Regions from separate parts of the Paenibacillus sp. FSL K6-0108 genome, predicted to be linked through region 1. Evidence: riboswitches for the same ligand, from Rfam matches in the RefSeq annotation. Region 1 holds a riboswitch; each other region holds the start of a gene.
What was found. Region 1 has a riboswitch for thiamine pyrophosphate ahead of thiC (phosphomethylpyrimidine synthase ThiC). Riboswitches for the same ligand answer to the same signal wherever they lie in the genome.
Positions count from the first base shown of each region.

Region 2: another riboswitch for thiamine pyrophosphate. It lies ahead of MHB49_RS20760 (thiamine phosphate synthase); the one in region 1 lies ahead of thiC (phosphomethylpyrimidine synthase ThiC).
Region 3: another riboswitch for thiamine pyrophosphate. It lies ahead of MHB49_RS05115 (ABC transporter ATP-binding protein); the one in region 1 lies ahead of thiC (phosphomethylpyrimidine synthase ThiC).

Region 1 is NZ_CP150288.1:819,727-830,070, forward strand. It holds gene MHB49_RS04010 (S-layer homology domain-containing protein) at 230-3,871, shown strand; gene MHB49_RS04015 (Fe-Mn family superoxide dismutase) at 4,005-5,327, opposite strand; gene MHB49_RS04020 (alpha/beta hydrolase) at 5,526-6,554, opposite strand; gene MHB49_RS04025 (IclR family transcriptional regulator) at 6,913-7,656, shown strand; TPP riboswitch at 7,776-7,889, shown strand; gene thiC (phosphomethylpyrimidine synthase ThiC) at 8,267-10,051, shown strand.
Region 2 is NZ_CP150288.1:4,618,224-4,628,567, forward strand. It holds gene MHB49_RS20715 (low molecular weight protein-tyrosine-phosphatase) at 1-372, opposite strand, end outside; gene MHB49_RS20720 (trimeric intracellular cation channel family protein) at 374-1,042, opposite strand; gene MHB49_RS20725 (thiamine diphosphokinase) at 1,231-1,872, shown strand; gene MHB49_RS20730 (C40 family peptidase) at 2,154-2,654, shown strand; gene MHB49_RS20735 (winged helix-turn-helix domain-containing protein) at 2,785-3,480, opposite strand; gene MHB49_RS20740 (ThiF family adenylyltransferase) at 3,656-4,705, opposite strand; gene MHB49_RS20745 (thiazole synthase) at 4,702-5,469, opposite strand; gene thiS (sulfur carrier protein ThiS) at 5,473-5,676, opposite strand; gene thiO (glycine oxidase ThiO) at 5,639-6,901, opposite strand; gene MHB49_RS20760 (thiamine phosphate synthase) at 6,927-7,580, opposite strand; TPP riboswitch at 7,817-7,926, opposite strand; gene MHB49_RS20765 (ABC-F family ATP-binding cassette domain-containing protein) at 8,060-9,610, opposite strand; gene MHB49_RS20770 (hypothetical protein) at 9,743-10,344, opposite strand, start outside.
Region 3 is NZ_CP150288.1:1,074,698-1,085,041, forward strand. It holds gene MHB49_RS05105 (ABC transporter substrate-binding protein) at 1-101, opposite strand, end outside; gene MHB49_RS05110 (ABC transporter permease) at 226-1,071, opposite strand; gene MHB49_RS05115 (ABC transporter ATP-binding protein) at 1,058-1,825, opposite strand; TPP riboswitch at 1,996-2,098, opposite strand; gene hisC (histidinol-phosphate transaminase) at 2,204-3,331, opposite strand; gene MHB49_RS05125 (ATP-binding cassette domain-containing protein) at 3,350-4,126, opposite strand; gene MHB49_RS05130 (ABC transporter permease subunit) at 4,151-4,936, opposite strand; gene MHB49_RS05135 (ABC transporter substrate-binding protein) at 4,964-6,019, opposite strand; gene MHB49_RS05140 (iron-containing alcohol dehydrogenase family protein) at 6,016-7,158, opposite strand; gene MHB49_RS05145 (aspartate/glutamate racemase family protein) at 7,455-8,147, shown strand; gene MHB49_RS05150 (radical SAM/SPASM domain-containing protein) at 8,287-9,162, shown strand; gene MHB49_RS05155 (pectate lyase) at 9,527-10,195, shown strand.

The sequences.
Region 1 (10,344 bases):
TCTCTGGTATAGAGGCTTGCTTTTTTTGTATCTGCATTTGGATTATTCGATTCAGGCGCGCCCGCTGAACAACAAATTGCACGGGAAGAAGCATGCTTATTTGAAAGTAGTTTTGCGAAGATGCGAGAAAAGGCATATTTTCACGAAAAATGCCGATCAATGTTCAGAATCCGTTCAGAGCTGATAGGTATAATCTCCCTACAACAGAAAGAGAAGGGAAGATTCGAACATGCGAAAAAAGGATCACCAGAAGCCCTCCAGGCTCCTGAGACGAATAGGGGTCGTGGTATTATCGTTCCTTATGGTCTTCGGTATGCTGCCAGTGGTGTTTCAACAAGGCGTCGTTCAGGCCAAGAGTTGCTATGAAATGACGGAAACGGATTCTGATGATGTTGAATGGAGGCTCATTAGTACGCCTGAAGAGCTCTATTGTGTAAGAGAAGATTTAAACGGTAATTACAAGCTGAAGAATGATATTTCTGAAGCAGCCATGAGCACGTTTTTGAACGGAGGATCTTGGACTCCAATTGCTGAAATGATAGAAGATGAGCTTATGCCTTTTACAGGCAGGTTCGATGGGAATGGTTATTCAATCTCCGGTTTGAAAACGACGGATGAGAATCAGAACTATGTGGGGCTGTTCTCTTTATTACAAGGTGCTGAGGTTAAAAATCTTGTATTAAACGACGTTTTGTTTACAGGGAATGTTCGTGTAGGTGGACTTGCAGGGGATATTGTTGATTCACGCATTGAAGGCGTGCATATCAGTGGAAACATAAAAGGGAATATGAGAGTAGGCGGTATTTCAGGTTTATCGGACGAAAGTGAATATATAAATAACAGCACTAATGTTGCGGTAATTGCCTTAGGTGAGGATGGCGACTCACTCGGGGGACTTTTTGGAGAAAGTAATAAGGGCACAATCATTGCAAATGCTGCTGAAGGTACAGTGAATGGTTATGAGGCTATAGGTGGACTGATCGGAGAGTCGAATGATAATTTCATTCGTCAGAGCTACGCTTCAGGACAGGTGACGGGAAACTACCAGGTAGGCGGTTTGATTGGCCAACTTAATTATGAACTTAGCCACACTATTGCGGATAACTATGTGGTTGGTTCAGTGAGATCTCATGCTACAGGGGATAATGATTTTTCTGCTGAAGCCATTGGCGGACTGATTGGTGAAGTGAAAAGTGATAGTGGAGCAACTTCCGCATTAATCAATATTCAAAATAATTATATGGCTGCGTCTATGGATATCACTGTTCCTGATAACTCGTCATCACCCATTGATGATCAGACGATAGGGTCAGTCATTGGTAATCTGAATGATCCAGAGAATCAAGTTATCTTTACTAATAACTACTACGATTTAGCCAAGAGTAGTACGAACCAGCAGAATGGTTCTAATTATGCAGCGAGTCTTACTACTGAGCAGATGAAACAACAATCTAATTTCAGTGGATGGGATTTCGATGGAGTTTGGACAACTCGTAACAGGATCAATGATGGGTATCCGATCTTGCGTTCCTCCAAGCTTATGAATGCACCGACTCCACCACTGCCCGATCCAACAATAGGTTATCTGTATCCATATCCTATGTACGGAACAGTTACTCAGTCCACATCTAAAGTTACGGTGAAGCTTAATGAAGCTGGTAGATTTTATTTTGACAATCAATTATATGATGAGGAAATCGTAGGACAGTCGGAAGAAGATACTAAATTACATGCCTTAGCTAATCTATCTTATGTTGATCTAGAAGCTAATGAAGAAAAATCGTTCTTGTTCACAGGATTGGACGAGAACACTTGGTACCGAGTGTTCCTGGCGGTAGAAGATAAGAATGGTCAGCTCAAGAACATGGGAGATCGGGGATATTCAACACTTGCAAACTCAACTCCTCTTCCACAAAATGTAGTGGCTAAACCTGGTGATGGTCAGGTTGCCATTGAATGGACTACAGAGCCAGAATTAGATTATCGCGTGTATATGTACCAAGGTACGGAGGCACCAAAGGATCCGGATCTGTGGACAAATGTGACGGACAGTTACATCGATGGACATATCGGTGGGCTGACGAATGGTGATTCTTATGTGTTTGCAGTTAGATCGTATGCTTCCGATGAAGAAATTTCAGATTATGTTGCATCTAACGTGGTGATCCCGCAAGAGGAGAATAATAATGGTGGTGGATCTAATCCAGATCCAGACCCAGACCCGAACCTTCCTATACCACAGCATGTAGTGGCAACAAAAGGTGAGAAAAAGGTTACGTTAACTTGGGATCCAATCATGAACGGATCAGCTTCGGTCTATATGTACGAAGGTTCGTCAGCACCAGTAGATCCTTCACAATGGGTACTTGTTACTTCTAATATTTTGAATAGTAGTTGGGAAATTAATGATCTTAGAGAAGGCGAAAAATATATTTTCGCTGTTAGAGCTGTATATGAAGATGGCGTATCCGAATATGGAATTTCTAATTCAGTGAAGATTAACATAACTCCTTCCAATCCAGAAACGCCAGGTAATGGGGGAGGTGGGGGAGTTATTACTCCTACTCCTGTAAACCCAACAACTCCACAAGCTCCACAGAAAGAAGTAATCAAAGTGGATGTAGCGAATGGGGATCAATCTTCAACGATCGCTTCCTTGGAGATTAAACGTACTCGAGGAACAGATGGTACGATTAAGGATGAACTTCTTCTTGATCAGAGTAGAACGCAAACCATTATCGACCAATTGAAACAGACAGGCTCCCGCACAGCGGTTGTCTTGATTCCAGACGCAAAAGATGAAGTATCGCAGTGGGATCTGAACCTCCCTCCACAATCGTCAGCAATGCTGGCTGAGCAAGGAGTGGATCTGGTTATTTCCAATCCTAATGTGAAGATTATCATTCCGGCGAGTTCCTTGAACGGACGCACAGATCATATTTATTTCCGTCTAGTACCAGTGAAGAAGGAATCCCAACGTTTAGAGATCCAAACGAGAGCACAGGCGAATGAGTCGATCATCCAATTCGTAGGTACAACGGATATCCAGATCATCGGACGTCCAATGACAATCGAAACGAATCTACAGAGCAGACCTGTTACGCTAATATTGCCTTTAGATGTTAATCAGGTTGCAGGTGTGAAATCTGAGGAGCTAGGTGTATATATTGAGCATAGTGATGGGACGAAGGAGCTTGTACACGGCAAACGGGTTACCCTAAACGGTAATCATCAGCAAGGCGTCGAGATTGAAGTAAACAAATTCAGTACATTCTCCATTGTTAAGGTCAGAGACTGGACAGACAACACATTGAAAGCACAACCTTATATTCAGGGGTACACGGATGGCAGTTTCCGACCAGAGCGTAATGTAACTCGTGCGGAAATGGCAACATTAATCACGCGTATTCTGGGAACATCTACTCTTAAGGGAAGTCATGAATTTACAGATGTTACATCCAGCCACTGGGCACAGGCGGCTATATTAGCAGCAGCTCAATCCGGTTCAGTTCAAGGTTATAAAGATGGCAGCTTTAAGCCGGATCAAGCGATTACCCGCGCGGAAATGGCTGTCGTGTTACAGCCGTTATTAACATCTGATCAGATGACTGCTGCATCGATAGCATTTACCGATGTGAACGAGCATTGGGCGCAACAAGCAGTAGAACAATTAAGTTCGGCAGGAGTCGTTACCGGATACACGGATGGCACGTTCCGTCCAAGTCAGCCGATAACCCGCGCTGAAGTTGTTACAATGCTGAATAAGCTGATTGGTCTTCAAGCTGAAACGAATGCGGCAGGACAGTGGTCGGATGTACCTGCCACACATTGGGCTTATGAAGCGATTCAGGCAGCTTCTATCCGCAAGTAAATAGGTTGTATTCAAACTTAAAGAGATATCTTTCAGTCATTCGGCTGGAGATATCTCTTTTTTTACATCAACATATGGCACCATGGATTCAATGCCCTCCAGAACTCCCCGATGGTATACTAGCCCGAGAATCCTAATAAGGCGGCCATAACAGCTTGCGCGCAGTTTCGTAACGTTCCGCCACCGCTGGCCAGTACACAACCTTCCACCAGTCATCAATATATTTTTTGCGTTCATTCTGGTGTTTCAGATAGTAGGCGTGTTCCCAAACATCAAGCGGCAGAAGAGGTACGATATCGGACTGAGATAAATTCTGGTGTTTCTCCGCCTGCAAAATTTCCAATCTGTGCGCCCGCGGGCTCCAAACCAGCATGGCCCAGCCGCTTCCTTCCACTTTGTTGGCGGCTTCGGTGAATTGATTCTTGAACGCTTCATAGCTGCCGAAATCCCGCTTGATCTGCTCTGCGAGCATACCGGAGGGCTTGCCTCCGCCTTTGGGATTCATGATTGTCCAGAAGATCGTATGAAGGTAATGGCCTGCACCATTAAATGCGAGTTCACGTTCCCAATGTTTGACGAGTTCAAAATTATTCTTTTTCCGCGATTCTGCCAGCTTTTTCTCAGCCGTGTTCAGTCCATCCACGTAGGATTGATGGTGCTTGTCATGATGTATGCGCATCGTCATTTCGTCAATATGCGGTTCCAGCGCATTGTAGGCATAGGGTAGGGGTGGCAGTGTGTGTCCGCCAATTGGTACAGGTTTCTCTTTGACTGGCGCTGCGGTAGAGTTGGATGTACTTTCTGAGTTTGCATTAGGAGACGGAACAGCCGCTGAAGATTGTGTCTGTACCGCTGGAGTAGGGCTGTTGGCTTTTCCCGCAGCATTGGATGATTCTTCTACAGCTTCACGATAGGACTGTCCAGACAGGGAGGCTGAAGCGACATGTACGTTGGAATCAGCTGTTTGTTCAGAGGTATAAAGGAAATGTTCCGGTGAAAAAGTTGAATCAGAGACCGAATCTCGCATAGCTCCAGACTGTTTCAGCGTTTCAAGGACCCCCAGGAAATACTCGGATTCACGAATGAAATGCAGGATAACCAATTTGGCAATCGCCACCTGCTGCACAGCCGTACTTTGCTCCAGCAGGATGTACAGCTGTCTAATGAATTCCCGCGATTGTGCGCAGGCAGCCGCCACGAGCTGTTCAATACAGCGGATGATGTAGGGAGCGGGGGGCTGGGTTCCGGGCAGTATTTGTTTGATCAGTTGATTCGCGACTCGCTCGCTATTCTCAAAGATCGCTTCCCATTCCGCAAGCCATTCGACATAAGAGGGTTCAAGATCAGGAACCAATGAACGAATGACAATCGTATGTTCCTTCTCTTGCTCTTTCCAGAAACGGACTTCTTCGAGTACCCGCAGGGGCAGCAGATGCCCATATCCATACCAATTCATAAGCGGTAAACCTCCGTTCAGATGAATTCGAATTCAAATCCAGCAGCAGGAATAAAATTGGATCGCCCGGTACGTTCAATTTCTACTTTACAAGTTAGACCTGCCATTGATTACGTCCCAAAAGTATATTCTTCAGGCATGTTGTCCTATGTGTACATAAAAAAAGAGCCCCATAGGGGCTCTTGAATAACCGAATCTTCATGATTCTCCGGTATTGGTATTTTCCACATCATCACTGCTCGTCTTGGTCACATGACTCAGGAATGTGGAGACACGGCGCAGATATTCCTTCGGATGCTCCCGGAAGATCAGCTCATGATGCGCGCCATCCACAATCCATTCGTCGGAATACGGATTGGTCTGGTTGGCAGCGAGCAGCTCCGCAATCGGATAAGGAGCTTTCTCATCCTCGGTACCATGGATGAAGAAAATCGGGAAAGGATAATCCTCCTTCTTGACTTCCTGATACGGGATCTGCTGCAGTCCGGTCCCGTTCAGAACCGGGAACAGCAGGTTCATAATCTCCAGCGTAGGCTGCCGCGGAAGATCTATCTGATTATGGATGTTGTGATACAGCGTATCCGGCTCAAGCAGGAACGTGCTGTCCAAAATCATGGCATCCACATCTTTGGTAATAAGCCCAGTCTGCAGGGCTGTACCTGCACCCATGGAGAAGCCCCATACAACAAGCTCCTGAGCTCCGCGCTGCTTCGCAAACTGGATTGCACCAAGCAGCTGCTGGGACTCGGCTTTGCCGCCTGTGGCGACAGCCTTGTTCACCTGTGAAGCGAAACCATAATCGAACATCACCACATTAAATCCGAGCTGGTGAGCATAGTGGGCCAGATCATACATCGGTACCCAGGTCTCTTCACGATTCGCACCATATCCATGGCTGAATATGATCGTTTTGTTTGCATTATCATCAGCTGGAATATACCAGCCTTGCATCGTCCGACTGCCGTCTGCTGCCGGAAACGTGATATCTTGATACTTCATATTTTTCGCCTGCATGGGATTGGAGAAAACAGGCGCTACGGTTGGATTGGATAACACCCAGGCAATATAACCGTGTAGTGCAATGAAACAAAAGAGCAGAAAAAATACAACGGAGAGCAGCAACGCCACGACAATATGTTTGAACCGGATCAGCCTCGGTGATAACGAAGAAGGCAGATCGGACACTTTCGTTTGCAGCGGGGCTTCGCTCTGGGATGTCGGATACATGATTGCCCCTCCTTTAAAAATCAAATGAAGATAACAACGAGACGAACAGAGCGGATAAATGATTTTTCTGACTACATATGAAGCAAAATCTTAATTTAATATATCTTTATCGTATGTTCCAATATAGTCAAAGTCAATTGATTGAGGCCATTTGTTACGCAATTGTTATATAGTTCTGAAGATATATGGGTATCATTTCCTTAGGGTGCAAAATGCAGGGGATTCTAATTTATAAAAAGAAAATATTTACAATTATTCCTGCCCTAAATGGCGCTTTTTGGTTTACAGATGAGACCGTTTCTCATATAATTTATGTAACCAAGTTTCATGTGATGAAACATGAGGAGGGCAACTTGCCATGGAAGACCGAAAGCTAACCGTCCGGGCTGTGGAACGGGCGCTGGATATATTATTGTGTTTTACCACCCGCAGTGATCTGGGACTCACGGAAATTGCCAGTCAGATCGGTCTGCACAAAAGTACAGTCCATCGTTTGATGGCTACCTTGGAGGACAAAGGGTTCGTGATCAGGGATGCAGCCACCGAGAAATATCGACTCGGCATACGCATCTGGGAACTGTCTGCCCATATGTCTCGCAGCGATGATCCGGCCATTTTGCTTCTTCCTGCAATGGAGCGGCTCAGAGATCGACTGGGTGAAACGGTGAGCTTATACCTGAGAGACGGTAGTGAGCGGATTCGGATTCAAGCCGTGCAGAGTGATCAGGCGATTCGTCGTGTGGCTCCGGTGGGCGTCAGACTACCTTTATCCGTGGGAGCGTCGAGCAAAGTGCTGATGGCTTTTGCCACCGAAGAGGACCGCGAAGATCTGATGAATGGACCGGAATGGCCTGTATTTATTGATCCCGCAGTATATTTGGCACAGATGAAAGACATTCTGGAATATGGCTACGCAACAAGTTACGAGGAACGTGAACCGGGAGCCGCGGCCGTATCTGTACCGATCATGGATCGAAAAGGCAACATTGCTGCTGCCCTGTCCGTATCTGGGCCTGTTAGTCGCCTCTCGCAGGAGACGTTGCATGAATACGCACCTGTGCTGAAGGAAGCTGCTGCGCAGATGGGACTTATGTTATCCTGATTTTATATTCTGGAATATAAAGGTTGTTTTTATGTTTCGGTTGCGCTACTCTGTAATGGAGGGCCCAAATGGGTCAGCAGAATTGCATATGAATCTGCGGCTACGATGCTGCAACTTGTTAACGTTACTGGGGGAGTCCGAATTGTCCGGACTGAGACGGAATCGCATGAGATTCCGGACCCTTTGCACCTGATCTGGATCATACCAGCGTAGGGAAGTAATCGGCGATACGACCACGAACACCATATGATGTAACTTATGGATATGGATAGCTCCACCAAGGAGTCTCTATAAGGTACGTTATTGGTGATGGACATAAGCCGGTTCCCTTGGGAACCGGCTTTTTTATACAGTAAACAGGCAGAAGCCGGTGCCAGAGATGCTTTTGGATGAGAGCGGGGAGCCGATGGCGGGCATGGGGCGAAGACCTTTTGCTTCGACTGTCTGTATTACTTGAATTGCATGTCCCTATATTCTGTCGTATGGTCGCTCTATCTTTTTCTATGTTGTGGATGATTTGGTCTTGTGCACAGGCAGTACAATCCAGGCAACCACCAATGAGGAGGAGACAAGAGCGATGAGCACAGGGAATCAAACGGGACAAGAAGCGATGGGACAGGACAAACAGGATCAGCAGTTGGCAAAGGAAAAAGGTACGGCCGGACGGGTTCAGCCCTTCCCGGGCAGCCGTAAAGTGTACATTCAGGGCTCGCGACCGGACATTGCCGTACCGGAGCGTGAAATTGCCCTTCATGACACGAACACTCCCCAAGGGGTGGAGCATAACGAACCGCTGCGTGTCTACGATACGAGCGGACCGATGACCGATCCCGGATTTCATGCCGACATCCGGGCAGGACTGCCAGCGCTTCGTACCCGCTGGATTACGGAGCGTGAAGATGTTGAAGCCTATCAGGGACGAACGGTAAAACCGGAGGATAACGGCTTGAAACCGGGAGGGAAGCGAGCTGGAGCCGAGGTGTATCCGGGCTTGCGTGGCAAACCATTGCGAGCACAGGCAGGGCGCTGTGTGACCCAGATGCATTATGCACGGCAGGGACTGATCACACCGGAGATGGAGTTCGCCGCCATTCGTGAGGGCGTAGAGCCGGAGTTTGTGCGACAGGAGCTGGCGAGCGGCAGGGCGATCCTGCCGTCAAACATCAATCACCCGGAGAGTGAGCCGATGCTGATCGGGCGTCATTTTCATGTGAAGATCAATGCGAACATCGGAAACTCTGCGGTATCCTCCTCCATCGAGGAAGAGGTGGAGAAGATGACTTGGGCGGTACGCTGGGGTTCGGATACGGTGATGGATCTCTCCACAGGCAAGGATATTCATACGACCCGCGAATGGATCATCCGCAATTCTCCTGTGCCGATCGGAACAGTACCGCTCTATCAGGCGCTGGAGAAGGTCAATGGGGAAGCCGAAGCACTGACCTGGGATTTGTATCGTGACACGCTCATAGAGCAGGCAGAGCAGGGTGTGGACTATTTTACGATCCATGCAGGCGTGCTGCTTCGTTATATTCCGATGACCGCCAAACGTATGACGGGCATTGTGTCTCGGGGTGGGTCCATTATGGCAGCATGGTGTCTTGCGCATCATCAGGAGAATTTTCTGTATACCCATTTTGAAGAAATCTGCGAGATTATGAAAAGGTATGACGTGGCATTCTCGCTCGGAGACGGACTGCGCCCTGGAAGCATCTACGATGCGAATGATGAAGCCCAGATGGCGGAACTGGCTACGCTTGGTGAACTAACACAAATCGCCTGGAAGCATGATGTGCAGGTGATGATTGAAGGTCCGGGACATGTGCCGATGCACAAGATCAAGGAGAATGTCGATCTGCAAATGGAGATTTGCAAGGAGGCGCCGTTCTATACGCTGGGTCCTCTGACAACCGATATTGCACCAGGATATGACCATATTACCTCGGCAATTGGGGCTGCGATGATCGGCTGGTTCGGTACGTCGATGCTCTGTTATGTTACGCCAAAAGAACATCTGGGCCTGCCCAACAAGGATGATGTGCGGGAAGGGGTAATCGCCTACAAAATCGCTGCACATGCCGCTGATCTGGCGAAAGGTCACCCACGTGCCCAGCTGCGGGACGATGCGCTGTCCAAGGCACGGTTCGAGTTCCGCTGGCGCGACCAGTTCAACCTGTCGCTGGACCCGGAACGTGCGCTGTCCTACCACGATGAGACGTTGCCAGCCGAAGGGGCCAAGGAAGCTCATTTCTGCTCCATGTGCGGGCCGAAATTTTGCAGCATGCGTATTACGCAGGATATTCGTGCTTTTGCGGCAGACAAAGGCTTGTCCGAGAATGAGGCCGTGGCAGCGGGCATGCAGGAAAAGGCAGAAGAATACCGGACACGCCCTTAGGCGTCGTTACAGCCCAATCTGGGCGGCCTGACATGGTGAATAGCCGTTCCTTTCCGTGATTGCGGAGAAGAGCGGCCTCTTACTTGGTATGTGGTCCGCACACTTAACTTCGAAGGACAAGGATAACGACACAACATATTTTATCAGTTATAGGTTGATTGTCTCTCAGATGTTTAATAAAATGAATATAAGTGAAAAACAAATAAGAGTAGCCAGGCCAATGGCTACTCCTGCACAGCATTTGCGGTAGGTATTCCTCCAAGTGCAGCATAGTTCAGACGAAGTGACCTGTC
Region 2 (10,344 bases), 3.8 Mb from region 1:
GTCGGGAACTTCGCGGAGTGTTTCGTCCGGCAGGAGATCCATCATCTTGATAATTTCTTCTTCTTCACCGCCTGCAACACTCTTTACGTTAGCGGCGTTGGAATCATCCATGCATATAATGTAGTTAAACTGTACAAAGTCTTCACTTCCAAATTGTCTTGCAGCCATATCGGCATAAGAAATTTGACGCGAATCAAGCAATTTCCGAGTCCCCTCATGCGGAGGTTTACCGACATGCCAGTCTCCTGTACCTGCCGAGTCCACACGAATCTGCTGAGCTAGTCCTCTTTCATTAACTTTGTGGCGCAGGATGGCTTCAGCCATCGGCGATCGGCAAATATTGCCTAAACATACAAACAAAACATTAATCATGTTAATCCCCCTTACTCAAGGTGCGGTTAAGTGGCGCTCTTGCTGGCTGAGGTTTCACACTCTCCGTTTGCACCAGAGAGCGACGTGGCAGCTTCCATTTATAATGAACAGAACACATCCGGAAGATCACAACTAACGCGAAACATATTAACAATCCCACGTTTGTAGTGAACCAGCCCATACCCACGGCAAAACCAGCGATTATGGCCCAAACGGCATAGATTTCATCCCGCAGCACCAGTGGTTTCCTTCCTGCCAGCAGATCACGGATAATCCCTCCGCCTATACCGGTCATCATTGCGGCAACAATAACGGCACTGATGGGATGGCCCATATTTACCGCGTATAACGCTCCTTGAATCGCAAACGCTGCAAGTCCTATCGCATCAAACAACGCCTCTGTCCGCTTCCAGTGACCAATCCACTTAAGAGGTAATACAAACGCAATGGCAACAGACACTAGAGCGAGCATAATTAGCGCTCCCTGGCTCCACAGCATGGTTACGGGTACACCAATGAGAACATTACGAATAACTCCGCCTCCAAATGCGGTTACGAGTCCCAACACCAGTACGCCCAAAATATCATATTCCTCTTCCATTGCCACGAAAGCTCCGGACATTGCAAATGCAATGGTGCCTATAATGCTGAACACTTCAAAAATGTGCAAGTCCAACCTGTTCAAACCTCACTTTTCAAGTCATCTCCATGTCGCTCTACCCATTGTATCCGCGCAAGCCGAAATTGTGCAACCACATTTTGTGGATTATACTGGTTTTATGAATGATTTTTGCGTCAAAATAGCACCTTAAGTTAGAAGTGAATTGTTTCTTTATTGATCAGGAAGGATGAAATAGAATGACCAAGAAACGAATTGTTATTTTTACAGGTGGAAATCTCTCTCCTCAATTTTTAAATGTAATCAGTAAGGATGACATTATTATCGCAGCCGATCGTGGGGCGTTATTCTTAATAGAACATGGAGTTCAGCCACATATCGCAGTAGGAGATTTTGATTCCATTACCGAACAGGAGCGAGAAAGTGTACGAGATAACAGCGAACGGATCATCACTTGCGATCCTGTGCATAAGGATTTAACGGATACCGAGATGGCATTTGAAACAGCTTTGGAACTTGAGCCTACTGACATTCTTATGTTGGGCGCAACGGGCACTCGCATGGATCATACACTGGCTAACGTACATATTATGGTCCGCGCTATGCAGCATCATATTTCCTGTATTTTGCAGGATGAACACAATTATATGATGTTAACGACCTCCGAAGCTTATGTTGAAGACCGTGGATATGAGTATGTTTCCCTGCTCCCACTCACTAATGAAGTGACAGGAATTACGCTTGAAGGTTTCATGTACCCACTAGATCAAGCCACGATACGGATGGGACAATCTTTAGGTATTAGTAACAAGCTGCTTGGAAAGTCTGGCACTGTCTCGATCAATAGTGGATTATTACTCATTATTCAGAGCAAAGATTAACCTCCTGCAACTACTTATTACTTTTTTGTAACCTATGATTCGGATTAAAAACAATCTCAAAAAATAACAAAGACCCTTGATACACAAGGATCTTTTCTATGTTTGAAACATTCTACATTCGTCAATGATTAATTTTTTGACATTTTTAATGGTATTTTAATAAACAAACCCAAACCATTGCGGCCCTAAGGACAATCAGGTTCCATCCAATTTCTAGGTTGTTACAAAGCTGTTATACTCGCTCTAGCAACTAAACGAAAACGAATTTTGGAGGTAACTACATGAAAACAAACATCTTTGTCCAAAAGGCCGTAACCGTCGGGTTGTGCGCTACACTAGGTTTTGGAGCTGTATTAATGACTAATGCACCTGTTGCACAGGCAGCAAGCGCGTCTGTATCCACAGGACAACAAATCGTGAACTATGGTAAAACTTTTACAGGAACTCCATATAAATTTGGCGCGTCAACTTCTACAACCAGAAATTTTGACTGCTCTTCTTTTATGAAATACATCTTCAAAAAGTATGGTGTTGATTTGCCGCGTACATCCGTTAAGCAATCCAAAGAAGGCGTAGCTGTATCTAAAGCGAATCTGCGCGTTGGAGATTTGGTCTTCTTTTCTAGCGGTAGTCGCTCTACTGGCTCCAATATTACTCACGTAGCTGTATATGCAGGAAACGGAAAAATTCTGCACACGTACGGATCACCAGGTGTTACTCTCTCCGACTTAAACTCGGGTAATTGGAAAAAAACTTATATTAAAGCTCGCCGCGTACTGTAGTTCATTTTTTAGATACGAAGTGAGAGGGGCCGGATCTGATGATCCGGTCTTTTTATATTTACCCCATGAAGTTCTGTGTTCAAACTAGGAGTTATATGGAAAACAGAAATGGGTTCGGCGATATGACCTTTTATTTGGTATGAAGCATATAGCCGATTCCACGAACGGTATGAATTAATTTAATGTCTTTCCCCTTATCCACTTTCACGCGCAAGTGCTTGATGTACACATCCACGACATTGGTATCCATTGCAAAATCCAAATCATACCCCCACACTTCCCTTAAAATAACCCTCCGCGGACATGCCTCGTTCACATGACGAGCCAAAAACTCCAGCAATTCGTATTCTTTTGGAGTCAATACCAGATATTCTCCTGCACGACTTACCCGACGTGAACGAAGATTCACTTTAAGATCATGCACCACAATGACTTCTTCATCTTCCTGTGATACATGTGCAAACAGACGTAACAGATTTCGTACCCTGGCCAACAGGACATTACGATGTATAGGCTCTTCAATCACATCATTTGCACCATAATCCAGCCATTCCACGATTATTTCAGGAGATGTCTTTGGAGTTATGACAAGCAATGGAGAAAGGACACCTTTTTTTACGAAATCCTCTAATCCATTTGTAAGAGTATCTTCCTGACATCCTTCATTCATTAATATAATCATATTGAGATTTGTTAATGTTGATTCAGAAATACGGTTTAAATCTGTCCATTCCAATTGTTCGACCTGGTACCCTTCACCACACAATATTTCTTGGATAAAAGTAACCAGATCTCCCCTGCCAATCAGTAATATGGATGTTTTCATTTTCTCACCCGGCCTGTCTTATACGCTGCTACATCGGATGGTTTCAATTACACTTGTCCCCACATTTTTCTTGAGTTCACTTTGTATCACAGCGTTGTTGTATGTTTATCATGCCGTAAAATGAAAAAGTCCATTCCTGAAAGGAATGAACTCGGAACATTCATTTGTTTTTTCTCTAACCAAAGTAGCGATGAACCAGTGTACGTGCCTCTGCCGTGTCTTTTGTTCCATGCACAAGGACACGGCCATCCTGAAAAATGACCATCCTGTGGGCTCCGATTGTAAAAGAAACCAAAAACGGATTAGCCTCTACTTTGCCTTCATCCAGCTTGCTGAGGCGATCAGCCGTGTGCTGTAGATCCAGGTTCATACGTCGTGAAGGACGAATCTGTACCGTATCCCTGCCACATAATACGTCTGTTTTCTCTAGGTTTGAGGCAGAGAGGTACGGGTAGTTAGCCTTTACTCCGCAGGAAGGACAATCTTCTTTGCGGGCACCGTCGACGTTAATGGATATGTATTCATTTCTCCACACATCGAATGACAGCAATTTGTGTCTCAGCGCACCTACATTGCCGCTAAGAAATTTCATCGCTTCAGCAGTCTGATTCGCCGTAACCATCTGCACCGCCTGAGGGATAATACCTGAAGTATCACATGTGTCCCCACCTAATGGAATCTCACCCAACAAACAGTTTAAACAAGGGGTTTCTCCAGGCAGAAATGTGTAGGTAATTCCATAACTGCCCACACATCCACCATAAATCCAGGGGATACGATACTTCTGAGACATATCATTTATTAATAACCGGGTATCAAAATTATCTGTTGCATCCATGATCAGATCTGCGTTCTGAACCAATTCCTCAAGTTCATCCACCCTGACGTCCATCACTTTACCTATAACTTCAACGGTAGAGTTAATGTCAGACAGGCGCTTCTCGGCTGCCATCGCTTTGGGCATTCGTTGAATGGCATCTTGCTCTACATATAACTGTTGCCGCTGCAGGTTACTCCACTCCACATAATCACGATCTGCAATGGTAATATGGCCAATACCTGAACGTACCAGTGTTTCTGCAATTCCCGTGCCAAGCGCGCCCGCTCCAACAATTAATACTCTGCTGTTATTCAATCGATGCTGACCATCCTTACCGATAGGTGCGTACCGTTCCTGTCTGGAATAGCGGTCTCCCTGCTCAGAGGATTGTGTCTGATTAGTCATGTATGAACCATTCCTTCCACCGGACTACTCGCTGCTGCATAGCGCTTTACGGGAATCATGCCTGCCTCATAAGCCAGTCTGCCTGCTTCAACCCCCATTCGCATTGCCTTCGCCATCTTCACTGGGTCTCCGGATCCGGAGACGGCTGTATTCAACAATACACCGTCTGCTCCCAGTTCCATTGCATGAGCAGCATCTTTAGGTGCACGAAGTCCTGCATCCACAATGACAGGAACGACAGCTTGTTCAATAATAATCTCCAGATTATAAGGATTAATAATTCCTCTCCCCGCCCCTATGGGCGAAGCCCCAGGCATGACAGCATGTACGCCGAGTAGCTGCAATCGCTTGGCCAAAATAACATCGTCCGAAATATAAGGCAGTACCGTAAAGCCCTTTTCAAGCAGGATCTCGCAAGCTTTATAGGTTTCAATCGGGTCAGGCAGCAAAGTGATTCCATCGCCGATGACTTCCACTTTTATCATATCACAAAGACCCGAAGCCCGAGCAAGTTCAGCAATTCGCACAGCTTCCTCTGCCGTTGAAGCACCAGCTGTATTGGGAAGCAGCGTATACCTTTTTAAGTCCAATGTGTCCAGAAAATGCTGTTTGTTCCGATCCTCCAGATTCAAACGCCGAACTGCAAATGTTAATACTTCCGTACCTGAAGCTTCAACCGCCTGGCTTTGCACTTCCAAGTCCGAAAATTTGCCTGTACCCAAAAGCAATCTGGACTCAAATGTATAATTTCCAATCCTCAACATAGTTCAACCGCCTCCCACAAAATGTACAATTTCAATTCGATCTCCGTCTTTTATTGCCGTTGTCTCATGATATTCACGTGTTAAAATTTGCCGATTCAATTCAACCACGACGGTTTTAACTTGCAAATTAAATGATTGGAGCAATTTGTCCACACGATCTATGCTATCTTCAATTTGCATGGTTTGTCCGTTGACAATGATATTCACTGAGTATCTCCTTTCGGTTCATACGATTTGGACTAAGATCCTGAATTCCCAACTCTTCAGAAGTTTTACCGTAGATCAAATCAGCCATTAAGCTGCCCGTAATCGCACTAAGCAGTATGCCATTACGATAGTGTCCAAAAGCAGCGAATAAGCCGGGAATACTATCACAAGCCCCTATATAGGGCAATCCATCCGGGGTCGAAGGTCTAACTCCTGCCCATGCCCGAAGAAAATGCGCTTCCTTCATGCCAGGTACCCAGCTTGTCGCAGCAGTAAGCAATTTCTGAATGCCTTGAACTGAGACTTTTGTATCTGTTTTTCCAGGAAGGCTGGTTGCACCGAGCCACACTTCTCCATTGGCTTTGGGCACAATATATATATCCTCTGCATAGACCGTTTTGTCAGGTCTGAAACCAACATGATGGGGTGAGAACTGCACCGCTGCAATTTCACCCTTCACAGGCAAAACAGGTAAACCAATGTCCACTTGTTTCATCAACTCATCTCCATGTAACCCTGTTGCAACAATGACATTCTTCGATGTCATCGTTCCTATTGAAGTCTTGATTCCCTGCACTCCGTTGAAATCCGTATGCAAGCGGACATCCTGAACACCTTCCACCACCCTTGCTCCCATGGCTTGGGCCGATCTGACATAAGCCTGAGTTAGATGGACAGGAAGAACTTCGCTCTCGGAAGGTCTGTAATATGCACCGTACGTATTCCTGTTCAACCATGACGCTTCCTGTTGAACAGCGACACGATCCCACCAAATGGGTTTTTCAGAGAAATTCGAAGATCGGCTATTTTTGTAATCGCTGACCTCACTGTATGAACGAAAAGGAGTAATAAAACCACTCTGTTGCAGCCCCATATCTACTCCGCTAAGCGAACTGATTCGTTCCTTTTGCTCATGAAGCAGCGCTTTGCTTTGCCGTGCAAGCTTCGCCATCACAGCATGAGTGAATTCCTCACTGTCAGCAGCAAGCATTCCGGCGGCTGCGCTGGAAGTTCCCCCGGCAATTCGCGCACGCTCAACCAGAAGAACGTCATGGCCTCGGGTTGCGAGTTCACATGCGATGGCACATCCGATAACTCCTCCGCCTACAATAATGGTTTCTGCATGCAGTTTTCCTCGAATTTCGGTTCCAGCTTTTCTCATGGGTACCGTTCCTGGATGAAAATTTGAACGATTCCCACTTCTATTTTTTGCTTCCTCACTCATGATCTCATCTCCTTGATTCGGCGTACTACTCTGAATACACGATCGCCTGCCGCAATGAAGCTGCGGCCAGTTCTGGCCTATCGTTCGTCCAAATCGTTGAAATCACAGCCGCTCCTCTGGCACCAGCAGTCCGAATGGCAGCAATATGCTCAGGTCCAATCCCGCCAATCGCGATCACCGGAATCGAAACATTGGAGCACACCTCAGCCAATGCACTAAGCCCTCTAGGTTCACAATTTGGTTTACTACTTGAATGATAGACATGCCCATAGAAGAGATAGTCCGCACCACGTTCTTCAGCAACTTTTGCTTCTTCCAGCGAATGAACCGATATCCCTAAGCGGGGCCGATCGACTATCCTCAACACATCCTTATCATAGCGGCGAATAACTGCTTGACCCCAATGCACACCACCAAACAAAGCATGTTGATCCAGCTGATCTAGGCCGTTCATAACAATTCGATTAGATGGAACACCTTGTGTTTTTAAATTTTGTGCCCAATCCATCTGCTGCTCAGGGTTCAGCTTTTTTTCCCGAATGTGGATATAATCGACCCACCTCCAAATATCCTTAGCTGTATTCAGGAAAGAGTCCCTATCTCCTGTACCTGATGAAACCACATGCAGTTCGAATGATTGTGTTTTTACATGTTTGTGGAAGTTTGCCGTCCTGTTCACCCTCCTCTTGCATGATTTAAGCCGATCTAAAACAACAAAAAAAGCCACTCCCGTAGGGAGTGGCCACGAATTTAAAATTCATGAATCAACTAAATGACTGTTGCATGCAATTACTCTATACATAACGCATAACCCACTATGAAACCATCCATAGTCGCAACGTAGTATACCTGGAAACCGCATGATTCATCTTGCAGGCAATATCGCAAAATCATCGATAACACCCTTTGTCATTAGCTGAAAACGCGCCACTTCCCTACGCTGGTATGATCCAGATCAGGTGCAAAGGGTCCGGAATCGCATTCTTCCATCTCAGCCGCGTCGTGCGGCCCCCCTAGTGTTCATATGAAGCTGAAGCCTATGTTACCATAGACTCCATTTTTTGTCACCGTACTTTTATTATATTCATTCATATCCCTAGTAAAAGGAAATATGGTTTTCGAAGTTGGTGTACTTGTGGGAAGAATAGCTCAAAGAAACTATTGTTTCTCAGACCAAGCTTCAACATCCCACGTTTTGGTAACCCAACCTTCATAGAATTCAGGTTCATGGGATACGAGCAGTACGGTACCCTTGAATTCTTGCAAGGCACGTTTCAGTTCCGCCTTGGCCGTCACATCCAAATGGTTTGTAGGCTCATCGAACAATATCCAATTGCTTTCACGCATCAGAAGTTTACACAAACGAACTTTAGCTTGTTCACCACCACTAAGTGCGTTAAGTGGACGGGTGATATGCTCATTTTTCAATCCGCAGCGTGCAAGATGGCCTCGAACTTCATTCTGTGTCAGATGAGAAAATTCATTCCACACATCTTCAATTGGGGTAATATTACCTGCACGTACTTCCTGTTCGAAATAGGCTGTTTCCAAATAGTCACCCAAGAAGGTCTTTCCGCTGATTGGCGGGATTTTACCCAAAATAGTTTTGAGCAGTGTGGATTTACCTACACCGTTACAGCCAACAATGGCAATTTTCTCACCACGCTCAATCGTCATCGTCATTTTGGGCAATAAGGCATACGTATACCCTATTTCAAAATCAATGCCCTCAAAGACGGTTTTACTACTCGCCCGGGCATCCTTGAATTTGAATGTGGGTTTGGCCGCTTCGTCTGGACGATCAATCCGTTCAATCTTGCCGAGCTGCTTTTCACGGCTCTTGGCACGACCGGAAGTGGAAGCGCGGGCTTTGTTCCGCTGAATGAAATCTTCCTGCTTCTTGATATATTCCTGCTGTTTCTCATAAGCATCAATATGCTGCGCCTTATTCATGTCGGCCATTTCAAGGAATTTGTTATAGTTCGCTGAATAACGCGTCAATTTGGCAAATTCCAAATGATAAATAACGTTAACGACCTCATTCATAAACTCCGTATCATGCGAAATCAGAATAAACGCATACGGATAATCCTTCAGGTAACGTGTCAGCCATTCAATGTGTTCTACATCAAGGTAGTTCGTCGGCTCATCCAGCAGAAGTGCTGTAGGTTTCTCCAGTAAAAGCTTGGCAAGCAATACCTTTGTACGCTGACCACCACTAAGCGCGGCCACGTCACGATCCAGACCGATGGCGGACAAGCCAAGACCATTTGCCATCTCTTCTACTTTCACATCAATCAGATAAAAATCACCTTGCTCCAATTGTTCCTGAATGTCACCCATTTCTTCCAGCAACGATTCGAGCTTATCTGCATCGGCGTCTGCCATCTGATCGGTGATGGACATCATTTCTTTCTCCAGCTCAAGCAATGGCAGGAACGCATCCTTCAACACATCACGAATCGTTTTTCCAGGCGTGAGCTTGGTATGCTGATCCAGATATCCATAACGAACTTTGGGGGTCCATTCGACCTTCCCTTCGTCCTTTAACAATTTCCCGGTAAGGATGTTCATCAATGTGGACTTGCCCACACCATTTGCACCAACAAGGCCTACACGTTCTCCGGCAAGTAAACGAAAAGATACATTTTTAAATAACGTGCGGTCTCCAAAATTGTGACTCACGTTCTCTACTGTCAATAAACTCATAAGATGAGGTTGCTCCTATCTATTGGACATTACTATCGTTCCGAAACCCTATTTTAGCACAGGTATCGCCTTTTCTGAAAGTAATGTAAACCTCTCACCAAACCTCAGTTTTTTATTACAAAAAGACTGCCGTTAATTTAACGAACAGTTAAACTCAAAATATCCTTGCGCTGCCGCTTGTTTGGCATTTGTAAACACTTCTTCGGCTCTATAACCATTGCTACATGTGGAAGGGTAATAATATTTAATTCCACTTACCGGATCAACTCCGCCAACAATAGCTGTTTTCTTAACCAGTCTGCCACCACCGATAGCATAATTGTTAATTTTTTGGTTACCTACAGGTATTCCCTGAATAAAAGCCATAAGGCCCGTGTCATTTAACGAATTGTACCAGTCTTCCTGTGAAATTAAAGGCATGGTAAAGGTATAGGAAACACCATTCCTTCTTGCAAACTCATTATGCCGGTTGATTACATCTGCCAAATCTTCCTGCACACTTGTCACGATCCGACTTCGTCTGACCTGCTCAAACGTCTCGGCATTTTGAAGCAGAGGGATTTGCGTGCTGGAGGCCAGTTCTTTCTGAAAACCTTCCACCCACTTCCCCAAGCCGGCATCATAGGCATACACATACCCATCGAGTGTGAAGTTAATACTGCTACCGTTTGAATCAAAATATGTATAGGGCTTTTTGGGACTCCATACCTGCCTAAATAAATCTTCAGGGTTTC
Region 3 (10,344 bases), 250 kb from region 1:
GTGGCAGGTGTGTTGGTACCCGTATTTCCGCATCCGCTGACGATCAGCAACAGGGTCATGAGCAGAATGGGGAGCAGGGAGTAAATATGTTTTTTCTTCATAGCTTCAAATTCCTCATTTCCTTTTATCTGATTAATAATTCATAAATTCTACATTCTGGAGATATGGATAACGCTGTGCTGTAATAGGTTTCCAGCCGATAGCAGGTGGATTGGGCAATGCACACTACGTCTGTTTTGGTAGGTCTGCCTCCGGAAATGATCCAGCTTTTCTTCTACCTGCATGACGTGATGTACCGAATCTTTTCTCCATCCAAGCAATGAGTACAAACAGGGCGATACCGAGCAGGGATAACAGTACAATGGCGGCGAACATGGCATCCGTGTTCATATTGCTCGACATTCTGCGGCTGAAGTAACCAAGGCCCTTGCTTCCACCGAGCCATTCTCCGATCGTTGCACCGACCACACAATACACCACAGACATTTTCAGTCCCGAAAAGAAGGAGGGAAGGGCAAGTGGAATCTGGAGTTTGCGAAAAATATCCCACTTGCTGGCGCCCATCGTCAGCAGCAGTTCACGCTGCTCCGGATCACCCTGGCGCAGACCATCATAGGTGCTCACCACAATCGGGAAAAATGCGATCAGGAACACCACTGCGACTTTGCTCCACAGCGTGTAGCCAAACCACAGGATAAAGACAGGAGACAGGGCAATCAGCGGGATGGTCTGACTGATCACAACAAATGGATATAAGGCCTTTTCAATCGATCGGTTCATATGCATGCCTGTTGCAAGCGCAATTCCGGCACCAATAGACATGCCAAAACCAACGACAATTTCCATCAAGGTAGCGGGCAGATGTAAGGCCAGCAGGAGGTGGCGATGCTCATACATCGAACGGGCAATCGCCGTCGGGGCTGGAATGATGAAGGAGGGCACCCATCCCATACGCACAATCCACTCCCAGATGACAAGCAGCAAGAGCATGAGCAAAAGAAACAGACCATAACGGGCAAGCCAACCTCGTACGCTATGCTTCATGCTATCTCTCAAGTTACCGTGTCGCATGCAATTGTTCCTCCAGTCGTCGTCTCATCTGAACGAGAGCCGGTTCGTAGATCATGTCCGAATGTCTTGGACGTGGCAAAGGTACCGTCAGATCCTGCAGCTGTTGGCCTTGGCCCACCGGAGTTAACAGAATAATCCGATCACTGAGCAGCAGGGCTTCTTCAATGTCATGTGTGATGAACAACACGGTTTTGCCCAGACCTTCCCAGAGCTCCAGCAGCCAGCGATGCATCTCCCGTTTGGTTAGGGCATCGAGTGCGCCGAATGGTTCATCCAGCAGCATGAGTTCGCCACCTGTCAACAACGTACGAAGCAGCGCGACACGCTGGCGCATGCCACCTGACAGCTCGTCCGGGTATGCATGCACGTGGCCGGATAAGCCAAATCTGTCGAGACCAGCAAGAATGTCCGCTCGAATCCTTACCTTATCCTGCCGATCTGCAGCAAGTTCAGCGGGGAGCATGCAATTCTCCATGACGGTTCTCCAGGATAATAGGAGGTCCTTTTGCGGCATGTAGGCAACCTGCCCCAGTCGCTTTCCTTCTTGAACCCAGGGAATTTCAATGGTTCCGTGGGTTGGCTCAAGCAGGCCTGCCAGCAGCTTGAAAAGGGTGCTTTTACCGGAGCCGCTGGAACCGATGAGCGAGACAAATTCGCCTTTGGCTACACGCATCGACACATTGGAGAGCACGGGGGAATCCCTTTTTCCCGGGAAAGCGTAGCTCATGTTGTGAATGGTTATGTCGTTATCCATCTCGATCCGTTCCCCTTTATTATTCAAACTTCAAACTGCGTGATCTTTAATTACACCTTCTGATCTGCCCGAAGAATGCGAAAAAGACCCACCCATTTCCGGAGAAATGAGTGGGTCTGTAAGTTCAATTCACATTAAATTTCATCATCAACATGAAAAAATCCGCTTACTGAAAGGCCGCTCCACTTCCCTCCGCTGGTATGATCCAGATCAGGTTCAAAGGGTCCGAATCATTCGATTCGTCTCAGCCGCAAGGCTCCCCTAGTGCAATGATTAAGATATGCAGTTGTGTGTTCAGCATATATCACATGCAAGCAGAATGTAAAGAGGGCGGCTTAAAAGAAGTGTGCGTAATGAGAGTTAGGAAAGTAACCTATTCTAATCGTTTGAATGTAACAGTGAATCAAGCTCAACGATCAGACGGGCAATCTGCTCAGGTGTGCCAATCGTAATCCGAAGCCAGGTAGGCATACCGAATTCGGCACCGCCGCGGACAGAGATGCCTCTGTTCAACAATTCTTTGGTAATCGGACCACTATCCTGCAACAGATCAACCATGATGAAATTGGTTTCGGAAGGGATGTAGGGTAATTTCCACTGATCAAAGGACTGCATTAACGTTTCCCGTCCTTGACGATTGTAGTGCAGGCAGTGAGAAACAAATTCATGATCATCCAGGCTGGCCGAAGCAGCGGCTTGGGATGTGGCTGTCAGACTGATGGGCAGTTTGACCCGATTAATGCCTTCAATGATGCTTTCATTCCCGATGCCATATCCGATTCGCAGGCCGGCCAGTCCATATATTTTGGAGAAGGTCCGCAAAATAATCAGATTATTATATTGCTCCAGCAGCTTAACCGTATCAGGATAATCTTCATTTTCTGCGAATTCATAATACGCTTCGTCCAGGACAACCACGACATGGGAGGGAACATGTTCGAGTAAACCAAGCAGGGCCTCTGCTGTGAAAATGGTTCCGGTTGGATTATTCGGATTGCACAGCCAGATGATTCGGGTAGAAGTATTAATCCGTTGCCGGAATTGCTCCAGGTCCAGTGAATGGTTGACCAAAGGCACTTCATGAATGACCCCGCCTGCCAGCAGCGTAGCGCCCTTATACCAGTTAAAGGAGGGCACCGGAATGAGTGATTCCTCGCCGGGATTAAGATAAGCTTGGGCGGTAAGGGTGAGGAGCTCGAATGATCCACTGCCAAATACCAGTTGGGAGGTACGCACCCCCAGACGTTCCGCAAGTTTGTCACGCAGCAGTTGGCTGGAACCGTCGGGGTATTGAGCCAAGAGATCGGAACTCAGCGATCTGACCGCTTCCGCTGCCAGGGGAGAGGAACCAAACGGATTCTCGTTTGCTGCGAGTCGATCGACACTTTCCAGTCCCAACTCCCGCCGGATCTGTTCCATGGATTTGGCAGGCGTATAAGCTGGGATTCGATTTAACAGGTCTTTAACAGGAGGAGAGGGTACGGGTGAGAGGGATTGCATAATCATGCCTTCTTTCCAGTGGAATTAGATCGAGAATGATATCTGTTTCTGGGCAATCTGCTGTGGTGTCTCTTGTGGAGGAGTCAACAAGCGATTCAGAATCAGGTTTTCAAAATGAGCAAACCCGCTGTCCCGAACGCGTGGCCGCTCCAGTGTAATTCGGGTATCCATCGTTATATGACCATCTTCGATTAACAGCACCCTATCTGCCAGCGCAACCGCCTCGCTGACATCATGCGTGACCAGAATGACGGTCAGATCTTCTTCTACCCACAAACGTTCGATTAATTGCTGCATCTCAATTCGGGTTAATGCATCCAATGCACCCAGCGGTTCATCCAGCAGCAGTAAGCGTGGATGACTAGCGAGTGCCCGTGCCAAGGCGACACGTTGTTTTTGTCCGCCAGATAATACCCCCGGCCAATCACCTTCACGCTCTTCAAGTCCTACATTGCGAAGCGACTGGCGTGCATCTTCCTTGTTCTTGTCGGGGATGCCCAGTCGTACATTGTCGAGCACGGATTTCCAAGGCAGCAGCCGGGCTTCCTGAAACAGAAACCGTGTCTCGGGTGCTGTACTGCCAAGCTTTCTGTTACCCAGCATAACGCTTCCGGAAGAGGGGGATTCCAGCCCAGCGATCAGACGCAGCAACGTGCTTTTGCCACAACCGCTTCGTCCAACGATGGCTACAAATTCCCCTTGTCTTACATTGACATTGATGTCGGATAGAATCATCCGCTGATCATACGATTTCTGAACCCTATCTACTTGAAGAAAAGGGCTGATCTGACTTGTGCTCATGGATTAATTCACGCTCCTTTGGCTTTACTTGCGGGATAGAGCCGGGTTCCAGCGCAGCCAGCGCCGTTCCAGCCATTTGGCGATGGTATCGGACAACTTGCCCAGCAGAGCATATAGCAGAATGCTTAAGACGATGACGTCCATCTGCATGAATTCCCGCGCGTTCATTGCCATGTATCCAATCCCCGCATCCGCTGCAACCGTCTCGGCTACGATGAGGGTCAGCCACATAATGCCAAGTGCATATCGAATGCCCACCAGAATGGAAGGCAGTGCACCAGGCAGGATAATGTCCTTATAAAGGGACCAGCGGCTGAGTCCATATACTTTGCCCATTTCAATCAGACCGGGATCAACCGATCGTATGCCGTGGAACGTATTCAGATATACCGGAAAGAATACACCCAGGGAAACGAGAAATAATTTGGCTTCTTCACCGATCCCGAACCACACAATAACGAGGGGGATCAAGGACAGATGCGGAATGTTGCGGATCATCTGCACCGAGGAGTCAGCGATCTTTTCCGCAAGGGAGGAGATGCCGTTCAGCACACCCAGAAGGAAACCGAGACCCCCACCAATGAGGAATCCTCCCAAAGCTCGCTTGGCGCTTATACTGATATTGTTCAGTAGTTCACCGTTACGAAGCAGACGAATGAAGGCCTCCAGTACCTGAGCGGGACGGGGCAAAATATTGGCTGCAACAACTCCGGATGCAGTCAGCCATTGCCACAGAGCCAGAATGAGTAGTGGTACAACAAAAGGAATAAATCGGTTAAACCATGCCCGGTTAAAGGTGTTGGACCGCACGTTATGCCTACCTCCTTGCTTCGTTCATTATTGGCTACCTGGAGCTGGAAGTTGATCTTGAAGAGCATCACTCCAGAATGTGCTCACATCGACTGCCTGGTCAAAAATTCCTGCTTGTTGAAACGTATCCGCTACGTCCTGTTCGGACTTGATGGCCTCGTCAGAAATGGCAACAATACGTGATGGCCGTTGTGCCTCTCCATCCGTGTAGGTTTTAAGGGCTTGCTCCACAGGCTGGTGGGTGTTGTCTGCTGTAATTTGAGCCCACGCATCCTTATTGGCACGAGCCCAATCATTGAATTTGTTGATTCGCTCCAGATAATCGGCAAGGGCCTTTTTCTGTTCCTCATTCGCAATAGCCTGATCGGAGGCGGCTACAAGAAAGCTTCCCGACAGGATATCTTTGGCGCTGGCGAGCGTTGTTGCTTCATTCTGATGTGCGGAGATGATGGCATTGCCGTAACTGGCAAGGGCGTCCACTTTCCCGCTAATCAGGGCGCTGAGTCCATCTGCTGTTGTAAGTTCGACCGGACTGATGTCACTCCAGGTTAATCCGGCTTCCTCCAGCATTTTGAGCAGGAAATAGTGGGCTGTTGTATTTTTTACGAAAGCAACTTTCTTGCCTTTCAGGTCAGCAACCGATTTGATCGAAGAACCTTTGGGAACAACGACCTCTTGATTCAAGGTGCTGCCTTGTTGTACCGCAATAATTTTGAAGCTTCCACCATTGGCAGCCTGAGATGCAAAAATGGGCGGAATTTCACTGGTTACACCAAAGTCCAGTTGGTTTGCAGCCATCGCTTCAAGGATCAGGTTACCTCCCTGAAATACGTTATAAGTGACTTTATAGGGGGTGTCATCGAGTCCGGCGGCTTTGAGCCCCAATTCAAGATTGCCCCATCCGGTCTGACCAACCCGAATGGTAACGTCTTTATTTGAAGCAGCTGATGCCGCTGTCGGTGTTGTACCTGTACCCGCGGCTTGATTGTCAGTTCCGGCAGAGCAGCCGGAAATTAGCAACAACAGAAGCGCGCTCAGAAAGACAGTTAAGGAAAGAGTGTAATGGCGGTTTGGACGGATCATAGGGAGGAAACCTCCTTGGTGTATGTATTGCTTTCACTGGACTGACTGGATTCTATGAATGTTTGGCCGATACGGTCTGCCTGAAGAATGGCTTCGGTTACCTGCGCCGTGCTAACTCCGAAGGAGAGATGTGCCGCACTGCCTTCCCGCAGCTGTAGTCCTGCTGCAATGCGCGCAGCAGCTTCCTGAGGCTGTTGTTGAATGCCAAGCTCAGCAAGAGTGATCGGCAGATTCAGCTTATGTAACAGCGTGGTCAGCTCATGAAGCTCATCCCCTGTTTTGCCTTCAAGAATCCACTGGGTGAAGAGTCCAAAGGCTACCTTTTCTCCATGTAGTGAAGCATGTGTTTCGGGTAATTTGGTGAGGCTATCATGCAGCCCATGAGCAATCGCTGCATGAAGTGATCCATCGCTTATGCTGCCTACAAGGCCTGCGAGCACAATAATGGCATCGGCAACATCACGGAATTGAGGTGAACTGCCGGTTGTATCGGTGGATTCATAGACATCGATGGCGTGTGCTTCAAGAATGTCGAGTGCAAGCTTGGCAGTGCTGACACTGTTTCGGAGAGTGAGGCTGGTGGCGTTGCCACTTAGATTAACGGCGAACTCATGCCATTTTACGAGTGTGTCCCCAATCCCAGCGGCCAAATACCTCCTTGGTGCACTCGCCAGAATATGAGAATCAGCCAGAACGAGATTAGGCGAACGGTGCAGGGGGCGATAGCCTGCAGATTGACCCTGTTCATCATAGAGCACGGTTAAGGCGGACCATGCGGCACAGGTTGCGGCAATCGTTGGGACTGTTACAATGGGCAATTGGGCTTGCTCTGCCACTGCTTTGGACAGATCGAGCACTTTACCACCCCCGACACCGATAACCAGATCAACATCCAGATCAAAAGCTTGCTGTGTAAAAGTATCAATCTGGCCTGTTGTAACCTCACCGTGAAACAATTGCACATGGAACTTGATCTTATGCTCTTCCAATGAAGGAAGAAGGTAAGGCTGTACGGCTTTTAATGCGGACTCACCGGCGATGATGAGAGCATGCTGCCCAAGCTGTGCAATCCGCGAACCACTTTGCTCAAGAATGTTAGCCTCGTGTACATATACTGCGGGTGCCTTAACAGTAATCATGAATACACTCCCCTTTATAACTTATTATTCTTACGTTTTAACTTGGTTTTAAATTGTTTAGATTCTATCATCGCGTCTCAGGAACCACAATAACCTGGACTATCAATACATCCTATACTTCGATTGAAAGAATCTATACGTGACAGTTGAACGGGGAAACGAGAAAAGAGAAATAAAAACACTCGACACGTTGATACGCGCATACCGGGGCAGTTTATTTAATAAGAAAGATACTGTACAATGTTTATTAAATTTCTAGGTTGCTTTTGGGGTATGTCCCTTGGAAAGGTGTGCTTATGAAAACTATTGGCCTTATTGGTGGAATGAGTTGGGAGTCATCTTTAGAATATTATCGAATAATTAACGAAGAAGTGAAAACTAAATTGGGAGGATTGCATTCAGCGAAGTGCATTTTATATAGCGTGGATTTCGAAGAAATCGAGCGCTATCAAGCTGAAGGCGATTGGGAAAGCGCTGGAAAACAATTAGGGAGTGCTGCTCAGTCTTTGGAAAAGGCAGGAGCTGAAATGATTGTAATTTGTACAAATACGATGCATAAAGTGATTAATCATATTGAAGAAAAAGTTAGCTTACCCATTGTACACATCGCTGATTCAACAGCAAACCAGATTCAAAAGTCCAAAATAAGTACGGTTGGTTTACTTGGCACCAAATATACAATGGAACAAGATTTTTATAAAACACGTATTGAGCATAACGGCATTAAGGTATTGATACCGAATGAAGAGGATAGAGAGGTTATCAATAAAATCATATATGAAGAATTATGTTTAGGGAAAATTGACCCCTTATCAAGGGACTATTATACAAAGGTGATCAAAAGGTTAGTTGAACATGGAGCTGAAGGAATCATATTAGGCTGTACAGAAATTGGATTATTAGTTAAACCGGAGGATTCAGAAGTGCCATTATTTGATACAACACGTATACATGCCATTGAATCTGTTCATTTGGCATTAGAAAAATAATTTGGTACATCCCGATAAACCCTTTGTCTGATTTACCTTGGCACCTGAACCCGATATAATAGTGGTGGCACATATGAGCCGGATCACAAATGAGGGTGGGACTGTTTTTTTCCCTCCTAAGCAGAATGGGGACCCCGATTTGAAAACGTTCAAGAAAGTATATATTGAGATCACAAGTATATGTAATTTGGCATGCAGCTTCTGTCCGCAGACCAAACGCGCCAAAAATTTCATTGACCCTGAAGTCTTCAACAATATATTGGATCAGATTAAACCCCATACCAAACATATTTATTTACATGTCAAAGGTGAACCGCTGCTTCATCCCAAAATTGATTTGTTACTGGATTCAGCGCATGAGAAGGGATTCAAGGTCAACATTACGACAAACGGTACGCTGCTGCCCAAAACCCAGCACAAACTGCTCGGCAAACCGGCATTGCGTCAGATGAACTTCTCCCTGCACAGCTTTGATGGTCATGAAGGTTCCACGGACCGTGAGGGTTATCTGGGCAATGTGTTGTCTTTTGTACGGGAAGCCGTGAAGCACAATGTCATTATTTCATTCCGACTCTGGAATCTGACACAGGATAACTTCACGAATGCCCAAATGAATCGAAATCGGGAGACGTTGGAAGTCCTTGAAAGGGAATTTAATCTGGATTTCCGCATTGAGGAAAAGGTAGTGCCGGGGAGCGGAGTTAAAATTGCCCCGAATGTGTATCTGAATCAGGATCATGAATTCCAGTGGCCGAGTCTGGATGCACCGGAAGATGACGGTAAAGGCTTCTGTCATGCGCTTCGCAGTCAAGCAGCAGTGCTTGTCGATGGAACTGTGGTTCCATGTTGTCTCGATGGTGAGGGTGTAATTAACTTGGGCAACGTTCATGAAAAGTCGTTTTCCGAGATTGTGGATGGTGAACGAGCCAACAATCTGTTCTATGGTTTCTCCAAACGGGAAGCGGTGGAGGAATTATGTCGGAAGTGCGGATATCGTCAGCGGTTCGGAGCCTAAAGCGTAATTTAATGAACAGATCTGGATTTAAAATGATAGAGATCACATTGTCTGGAAACAGATGAAGTGGTCTTTTGTTTTTCCTAGAACGTTAGGTAGTATTTTACCTTGAATTCACAGATACAAATATAGCATACCCGAAGTTGATACCGGCACATTCCACGTTGGAGTACGATGCAAAAGATGCTGAGGTCACAGGCACAATGCTGTCGTTTCTATATCTAAGCTAATGATTATTATCGTAACATTCCTTTTTTGGTAGGATCAGGGTAGGTTCCGAGCCAGAGGTGCACCTCTGATCGGTTCCTTGAGGACAAGCTTATGCTTGTACGCCAATTCATCAGAATAAGGGAGGATTTAAGTGATGAAAAAAATGTTGACGTTGTTGCTGTCCGCCGGTCTGGTTGCTTCATTGTTCAGTGCAATTCCAGCTTTTGCTGCACCTACTGTTGTGAACTCAACGATTATTGTAGCCAAGGGAGAAACGTTTGACGGCAAAGGCCAAACGTATGTTGCCAACCCGTCCACCCTGGGAGATGGATCTCAAGCAGAAGATCAGAAGCCGGTATTTCGATTGGAGGCAGGCGCCACACTCAAAAATGTAATTATCGGTTCACCTGCAGCTGACGGTGTTCATTGTTACGGTAACTGTTCTATTTCGAATGTGGTATGGCAGGACGTGGGCGAGGATGCACTGACGCTGAAGTCTTCCGGAACGGTTAACATCACGGGTGGGGCAGCTTACAAGGCCTATGATAAAGTATTTCAAATGAATGCAGCCGGAACGATTAACATTAAAAATTTCCGTGCAGACGATATTGGCAAGCTGGTGCGTCAAAATGGCGGAACAACCTTCGCGGTGAATATGACACTCGACAACTCGGACATTTCCAATGTCAAAGATTCGATTATGCGTACGGACAGCAGTACATCGCAAGGGAAAATTACAAATACCCGTTATTCTAAAGTCCCGACCTTATTTAAGGGATTTGCTTCGGGAAAAACCAGTCAGTCCGGAAATACGCAATATTAAGACAATGATGTCCGTGAGCGAATAAAAAGGAATAAAGCTAAAAAGGGATGTCCCCCGGTATGTTATTCATCACGGGGGACATCCCTTTTGTTGTTGCATTCAGAAGAAGCATAATTTGCCCACCTGCGCCGATACAAAGGTCTCTATAG